DNA from 2 places in the Pseudomonas sp. Irchel 3A5 genome. Region 1 is predicted to be linked to the other one. Evidence: riboswitches for the same ligand, from Rfam matches in the RefSeq annotation. Region 1 holds a riboswitch; the other holds the start of a gene.
The links. A riboswitch is a leader RNA that binds a small molecule or an ion and turns the genes downstream of it on or off. The one in region 1 is predicted to bind cobalamin.
Positions count from the first base shown of each region.

Region 2: linked by a shared signal. The riboswitch ahead of cobW (cobalamin biosynthesis protein CobW) and the one ahead of CKW31_RS20615 (ABC transporter substrate-binding protein) in region 1 are both predicted to bind cobalamin.

Region 1 covers NZ_FYDU01000013.1:25,723-29,893, reverse strand. The annotation lists gene CKW31_RS20625 (ABC transporter ATP-binding protein) at 1-93, opposite strand, end outside; gene CKW31_RS20620 (iron ABC transporter permease) at 90-1,133, opposite strand; gene CKW31_RS20615 (ABC transporter substrate-binding protein) at 1,130-2,167, opposite strand; cobalamin riboswitch at 2,359-2,554, opposite strand; gene pcsA (phosphatidylcholine synthase) at 2,766-3,485, shown strand; gene CKW31_RS20605 (hypothetical protein) at 3,738-4,013, shown strand; gene CKW31_RS20600 (LysE family translocator) at 4,148-4,171, shown strand, end outside.
Region 2 covers NZ_FYDU01000004.1:139,799-143,969, reverse strand. The annotation lists gene CKW31_RS07590 (CbtA family protein) at 1-615, opposite strand, end outside; gene CKW31_RS07585 (CbtB-domain containing protein) at 627-812, opposite strand; cobalamin riboswitch at 908-1,132, opposite strand; cobalamin riboswitch at 1,190-1,429, shown strand; gene cobW (cobalamin biosynthesis protein CobW) at 1,554-2,618, shown strand; gene cobN (cobaltochelatase subunit CobN) at 2,622-4,171, shown strand, end outside.

The DNA of each region.
Region 1 (4,171 bases):
AACAATGGGCACACCCTTGATCGACCAGTTCAGACCGGAGCACGACAACACGTCGCGGTCGATGTCGGTCGCTGGCTGTTTGAGAATGCTCATCGACCCCCCTTGGCCTTTATCAGAATCACGGCGAATACCGGTGCGCCGATCAGGGCGGTGATGACTCCGACGGGCAAGACCTGGCCCTTGATCGCCGTGCGGGACAGCACATCGGCAGCGATCAGAAAGACCGCGCCGGCCAGGGCACTGACCGGGATCAAACGACCATGACGCACGCCGACCAGCAAGCGCGCCGCATGGGGCACGACCAGGCCGACAAAACCGATGGAACCCACCAGCGAGACCATCACCGCCGTGACCAGCGCCACCGTGGCGATCAATATCACTTGAACCCTACGCACCGGGATGCCCAGGGCCGCGGCGGAATCACTGCCGAACATGAACGCATCCAGCGAGCGCCGATGCCACAGGCAGACCGCCAGACCGATCAACACCACCGGCACGGCCAGCGTGACTGATTGCCAGCGCACGCCACTGAGGTTGCCCAGCAGCCAGAACATGATGCCGCGTGCCTGTTCGGAGTTGGCTGATTTGGTAATCAGGAAAGAGGTCAGGGCGTTGAACAGTTGCGAACCGGCGATGCCCGCGAGAATGATCTGCCCGCTGCCACTGACAGCGCCGGTACTGCGCGCCAGCAGGGCGACCAGCACAAAAGCGGCCATGGCCCCGGCAAACGCCCCGGCTGACAACGAGATAGCGCCTGCGCCCACGCCGATGATCGCTACCAGGACCGCGCCGGTCGAGGCCCCGGCGGAAATGCCCAGCAGGTAAGGATCGGCCAGGGGGTTGCGCAACAGTGATTGCAAAACCACGCCCGAAATAGCCAGGCCCGCGCCGCAGGCCGCTGCGACGAGGGCGCGGGTCAGGCGATAATTCCAGACGATGCCTTCATCGATAGGGTCGAGCACGAAGCCTGCGCCCCATAGCTTGTTGGCCAGCACCTGAAACACCAGCGACAGGCTGATCGGCGTTTCGCCAATGGCAATGCCCGCGACAATCGCCACCAGCAACACCGCCAGCACCCAGGCTCCGTGCAGGCAAATCTTGCGTAACAAGCGACCGGCGAATTGCGCTGTCATGGGTGCAGATCAAATTTGTCGATGGCGTCCGCCAGTTCATCGATGCCGTCGAAGGTACGAATCGTCGCTTCCATGGCTTGGGCGTCCAGAATGACAATCCGGTTGTTCTTGACCGCGTCCATGTTTTTGGTGACAGGGTCGGTCTTGAGGAATTCCAGTTTTTTCTGGAAATCATCGGCCGGGAAGCGGCGGCGGTCCATGCGCGCCAGTACCAGAATGGTCGGGTTGGCCTTGGCGATGGTTTCCCAGCCAACCGTCGGCCATTCCTCATCGGACTGCACGATATTGCGCAGACCCAGGGTGTCCATCATGAACGCCGGAATGCCTTTGCGACCGGCGACATAAGGGTCGACGTTCAGGTCTGCGCTGGAGAACCAGAATACTGCCGAGGCGTCCTTCAGGTGTTTGCCTTTGACGCTGGCCTGAGCCGTGGCGAGACGTGCCTGCAGGTCGGCGTTCAACTCGGCACCACGGGCCTGGACGTCGAAGATTTGCGCCAGTTGCGTGACGGTCTTGTACAGGCTGTCGATCGAAAACGGGCGCAGGCGCGTGCCATCAGCACCTTTCAGATTGTCTTTGCCTTCGCAGTCCGACGGCATGAGGTAGGTGGGGATTTTCATTTCGTTGAATTGTTGCCGGGTGCCCACCACGCCTTGGGGGCCGACCATCCATTCGAATTGCACGGCGACCAGTTCCGGGCGCTTGTTGATCACCGCCTCGAAGCTGGGATCGTTATCGGCCAGACGCGGGATCTTGTCGTTCAGGTCCTTGAAACGGGGCAGCACGTTGTTGAACCACAGCGAAGTCCCGACCACTTTCTCGGCCAGCCCCAAGGAATAAAGGATTTCAGTGGCTGACTGGCCAATGGTCACAGCTTTGCCGGGCGCCTTGGCGAAGGTCAGCGGCACGCCGCAGTTATCCAGAGTCAGCGGGTAGGTTGTCTGCATGCCAGAGGGTTGGGCCGGGTTGGCCGCCAGGGTCAGCGCAGAAAAACCCAGTCCAGCAAGCAGAACAGCAAAACGAGGCAAAGACATGAAAAACGATCTCCATTCGAACGGTTATCCGCACGATGGTGTTCTGGCTGGATACACATCACGACTTGCTGCTGGCAAAGGCTCGGCAGGGTCAATCAGTCACGGCTGTGCCGCCGTGCTGACGGATGTACTCCCCGGACACCCCGCCGGTGGGTCAGTTGCCAGAAAGTGCGGCCGCTTTATTGGCTGCGGTGCAGCTTTCTGATGTCGGCAGGTCTCCTGACTGACGCATCATCGCCGTGCTCGGGCCTTCCCGGAGTGACCCAGTGGCATCGATGGAGCAGGGCTCAGCGCCTACAGTTGCGGGGGCAGTTCCGGTTGACGACCTTGAGGTCATCACGGATTCCCTATTAATCCCGTTTGGAAACCGACGGGCGGCATGGTAATGGATATGTTTAAAAGAGTGGGGATTTTTCCTATATTGGTCGCTGGCAGGCATTTTTTTATCGTGCGTTTCGCTTGCTCGGCGCATGATGCAACCCTGAACTGGCAGGGCGTTAACACCGTCCGGCGGTGAACCTTATCGACCGATGGCCGGTCGATAGTCCGTCCAACCAGGTTTACACTGGTCCGCTACACCTTTTGGAGACATTTTCCTGTGATATCGACTCAACGAGTGGCCTGGCTTAAAGCCTGGGGTGCCCACGGTTTTACCGCCACCGGCGTGGTCATTGCATTTCTGGCGACCATTGCCCTGTTCGATGATCAAGCCAAGGCATGTCTGTTGTGGCTAGGCCTGGCGCTTGCAGTGGATGGCGTCGATGGTTCGCTGGCGCGCAAATTCAACGTGCAGTCGGTGTTGCCGGGCTTTGACGGTTCAGTGCTGGACCTGGTCATTGATTATCTGACGTACGTGTTTATCCCTGCGTTGTTTATTTATAGCTACATCCCGCTGCCGCCTTATACGTTGTTGTTGAGCACTGCGATCATTCTGGTGTCGTCGCTGTTCTGTTTCTGCAATCTGGAAATGAAGAGCAAGGACAATTACTTTCAGGGCTTTCCGGCGGCCTGGAACGTGGTGGCGCTGTGTCTATACATCATTCAGCCATCGCCTTGGGTGACCTTCCTGACCATCATCGGTCTGGCGTTGCTGACGGTGACACGGATGAAGTTTCTGCATCCGTTCCGAGTGCGTCGTTTCATGCCGCTGAATATCCTGGTGACCACCATCTGGTTGATCAGCAGTGCGTTGCTGATCATCAACCATCCCCATAACGGGCCAGTGGTGATGGGCGTGTGGTTCACGATGTCGGCGTACTTTATCGGCATCTGCCTGTGGCGCACTTCGCTGGAGTATTGGGGTAAGTGGCGGGCTTGAGTACTGTTTGAAGGATCTGTAGGAGCTCAGGAGCACCGCGAGGCAGCGATGGCGTTCTGTCTGATACACCGCTATCGGGGCCTCGCGGTGCTCGTGCGCTCCTACAGGTCCAATGTTTGCCGCACGACAGCGATTGCATTTCTGACAATTTTCCCCCACCAATACCGACTATCAAGAGCAGTGATTTCTACGTAAACGACTCCGGGCGTAACCTTTGTTCATTCCCGAAATGAACCCGATCCGGAGGCTCTCATGAACCGCATTTACGCTTTTGCCCTGTTATTGACCGTTGCTGTTGTCTCCGGTTGCTCCACCCATCATGCCGTTGAATTGCGTCCTTACACCGCCCAGGAAACACATCAGTTAGCGCTGGAAGATTTGAATCGTCGCGGGCTGACCTTCGACGAGTATCAGATCGCCAAGGCTAAACTGTTGGCTGATCCACAGATGCAAGCTGTTCGGGCATTTGATAATCGCGGTGAGATCAGTGCTGATAACGCTGAAGTCAGCAAGGATCGTCAAGGCTAAGCGCTCAAGTACAGTCCCGATAAGTCCTTGGTTATCCAGAACTGTACCGGTTGTATTTTTACCTGACTGTTCGTGTGTTTTTGGGCGTTGGTTCGTTAGGGTGAAGGCCTGCCCTTTGACGTCTGGACCGCTCCATGTCGCTCTCTCTCGATCTACTG
Region 2 (4,171 bases), on a different contig from region 1:
AGCGATCACGAATTGCGACTCCAGCGCTTCAGGTGCCAGGCTTTCGTGGATTTCAGGCTGCGGTGCGCCAATCACATGAGGCACTACCAGAATCGCCACGCCCAAGGCTTTCAATAGCCAGTTCCGGGCAAAGACGATCAGCGCGAGAGCGACAGCCGTCGAGGCTGCGGTGCCGATCCACCAGATCTGTCGCTGATTGAGGTCCGCAGCAGCGGTGCCCGGTAGTTCGGGCGGCAGGCCCAGGGTTGGCGCCAGGGTAAACACGGCAAAACCGGCCAGCCCCCAGAACAGGCCTTGGGAGGTTCTGCCCGGCGCTCGCAAGGTGTACAGCGCCGCCAGCATCAGCGCGAAACCCACTGCCACCACCAGATTACCGCCGGTGGTGGACACAATGCGCTGCCAGCCGTCTTGCGGCGACCAGGCTTCGACGTCATGCACATGGCCCGCCTGTGCAGTCTCGCCGTGAGCGTGTTCATGGACCTGCTCGGCAGGCGCGTTTTCGTAGGTTTCGGCTTGCAGGATCAACGGCGTGATCCAGAAGCTTTGCAGCAGGGTCAACAGCAGGGCGGCGAGCAGGCCGGTGAACCCGGCCGTTTGAGCGATTCGCTTGAACATGGCGTCAGGTCTCAATGGCAAGGAAAGGCGGCGCTGTGGCGAGTGTCATGGGCGGCGTTGTGGACCGCTTCGATGTGCGAGAAACCGGCGAAGTACACCAGACAGGCGCCGAGAATCGCTGCGCCGATGGCGGCGGTCAGGCGTTGGGTCTGGGTGGTTGCGGTACTGGCGGAGTGGCTGGTTGTAATGATCGACATGGCGCTTCCCTCTTGATGTCGGCAAGCAGGCATGCGCAGCACTGTCCGCTGACGAGTGTCAGGGGAGTGCAACTGCGCCCGCCCACCGCGGGTTCGTTATTTGTTTCATGTCGGGCCGGTCTCCGGGCTTGCGAGGGGTTGAGCGCACCATGGCGTCAACCTGCAAGAATCGCCTTCCCATGCCGTGATGCGCACAGTGGATCTGATTCTTCGCTCGCTTACCGTTGCGGGGGCAGCGCCGGACTTGTGCAGGCCAGAGGCCTGAACTCACCGGTTTCCCGTTTCACCCCGTGAGGGGCACCCGTAACAAGGCGTGTAGGAGAGCATGCGTCTGCATGGAACGTCAATCAGTCGATTGACCTGCCCGCAGTCACTGCGTAGCCTTGCGGGTTCGAGGTTCTCCAGCCGATCTGCGGGTCGGACGATATGGAGCTAAGACGGGAACGCGGTCAATGCCGCGGCTGCCCCCGCAACTGTAAGCGGTGCTGATTTATCGCACGGTCATTGCATTCTCTGCACAGCCACTGCCCGTCAAGGGCGGGAAGGCGCAATGACTGCCCCGGAGGTTTTCAGGGGCGCCGCAAGCCAGGAGACCTGCCTCGATTCGGGCCTTGAGCCCGACGAATTCTCACTACAACCGGGCGGGGTGATCCGGTGGCGAATCGCATCTCTGTGGCTACACGCCTGTGGCCACACAGGGTTTTCGTCCTGCTTGCCCGCCGTATTGCCAAAGGGCATCCGATGAAAACACTGGCCAAACTTCCCGTCACCATCGTTACCGGCTTCCTCGGTTCGGGCAAAACCACCTTGCTGCGCCACATGCTGGATAACGCGGAAGGTCGGCGCATCGCCGTGATCGTCAATGAATTTGGCGAACTGGGCATCGACGGTGAAATCCTCAAGCAATGCACCATTGGCTGCACGGAAGAAGAGGCGGTTGGCCGCGTTTACGAACTGGCCAACGGCTGCCTGTGCTGCACCGTCCAGGAAGAGTTCTTCCCGGTCATGCGCGAACTCGTCGCGCGCCGCGGTGATCTGGATCATATCCTCATCGAAACCTCCGGTCTGGCGCTGCCAAAACCACTGGTGCAAGCCTTTCAGTGGCCAGAAATTCGCAACGCCTGCACCGTCGACGCGGTGATCACTGTCGTCGACAGTCCTGCAGTACTCGCAGGTACGTTTGCTGCATTCCCTGATCAGGTCGATGCACAGCGCAAGCTCGATCCGAATCTGGATCATGAATCACCACTGCATGAATTGTTCGCCGATCAACTGGCCAGCGCCGATCTGGTCATCCTCAACAAGGCCGACATGATCGACGCTGCCGGTCTGGCCGCAGTGCGTGCCGAAGTCTCCGAAGAGCTGCCGCCTGCGGTCAAGGTCATCGAAGCCAGCAGCGGTCGTCTGCCGATCAACGTCCTGCTGGGGCTGGGTGCCGAGTCCGAGCAGCACATCGACGGGCGCAAGACCCATCACGATCACCACGAAGGCGATGATCATGATGACCACGACCATGACGCGTTCGACTCTATTTCCATCAAGCTGCCTCAATCCGAAGAAACACAGCTGCTTGCCGCGCTGACCCAACTGGTCGTTCAGCATGGCATCCTGCGGGTCAAGGGTTTCGCTGCCATCGCTGGCAAGCCGATGCGCTTGCTGATTCAGGGCGTGGGTACGCGTTTCGACAAACACTTCGACCGTGCCTGGAGTGCTGACGAAGAGCGCGCCACTCATCTGGTGCTGATCGGTCAGAAGCTCGATGCTGCTGCACTTGAATCCCAACTGCGCGCTGCGCTTGCGGACTGACCCATGCACCTGTTGAGAACCCAGCCCGGTGGTTTTGTACCGGACGACAGTATTGCCGACCTCGGACAAACCCCCGCCGAGCTGGTGATTCTCTGCAGTGGTGATTCAAGCCTGGCGTTGCTCGCCGAAGCCGCGCAGCAACTGCCGGAAGATTACCCAAGCTTGCGTCTGGCCAACCCGATGCAGGTTCAGAACCACGCTTCGGTCGACCTCTATGTCGATGAAGTGCTGCGCCACGCCAAGGTGATTCTGATTTCCTTGCATGGCGGGATCGGCTACTGGCGCTACGGCGTCGAACGCCTGATGGAGCTGGCAGCACGGGGCGTGCAGGTGATCATGGTGCCAGGCTGTGATCGTCATGATCCCGAGCTGACTGAACGCAGCACTGCGCCCGCCGAGGATTGCCACCGGTTATGGCAGTTTCTGCGTCAGGGCGGCATGCACAACGCGCTGGAGTTTTACCGTTGCCTCGCGACTCGCATGCTGGATCGGGATTATTCGTGGTCCGAGCCAAAAGCCTTGCCGCGAACTGCGGTTTACCATCCGCAGGGCGTCAGCGCTGATCCTGAAATATGGTTCGCTGACTGGGTGGTGGATCAGCCAGTCGTGGCGCTGCTGTTCTACCGCTCGCACTTGCAGGCCGCCAATACCGCGTTCATCGATGTATTTTGCGCTCGTTTGCAGGCGCAAGGCTTGAACCCGTTGCCCATCGCCGTCGCCAGCCTGAAGGAAGCGGGCTGCATGACGGTGGTCGAGGACTGGCTGGACGAGGTCGGCGTTGAGCTGATCCTCAACACCACCGGTTTTGCTCAGTCCAGCCCGGAAACGCCGCATTTGCGGCCATTCCGGCGTAACGTCCCGGTGATTCAGGCGATTTGCGCTCAGGATAACGAACCTGGCTGGCGGGCCAGCGAGCAAGGTCTGGGTGCCCGGGATCTGGCCATGCACATCGCGTTGCCCGAACTGGACGGGCGAATCATCAGTCGGCCGGTCAGCTTCAAGGATCTGGCCTGGCACAGTGAGCGCAGTCAGTCAGATGTGGTCTGCTATCGCCCGCAACCTGAGCGCATGGATTTTGTTGCCGAACTGGCGCGTCGCTGGATATTGCTCGGGCGTTTGCCGAATGCTGACAAGCGCGTTGCGTTGATTCTCGCCAATTACCCCACGCGCGACGGTCGAATCGGCAACGGTGTCGGCCTCGATACGCCAGCGGCGGCGCTGAACATCCTGCGAGCCATGCAGGGCGAGGGTTATCCGGTTGCCGAATTGCCGGAAACGGGTACTGACTTGATCCACCAGTTGCTTGGCGGCGTGACCAATGATCTGGACAGCATCGACCTTCGTCCCTGCCACCAAAGCATGGCGCTCGACGAGTACACCGCTGCGTTTGAGCAACTGCCTCTGGCCAACCGTGAAGCGGTGATTGCACGCTGGGGCACGCCGGATAAAGACCCGATGTTCCGCAGTGGACGGATGATGATTGCCGGGATCAGGTTTGGCCTGACCTTCGTTGGCATTCAGCCGGCACGGGGTTATCAGGTGGACGCCAGCGC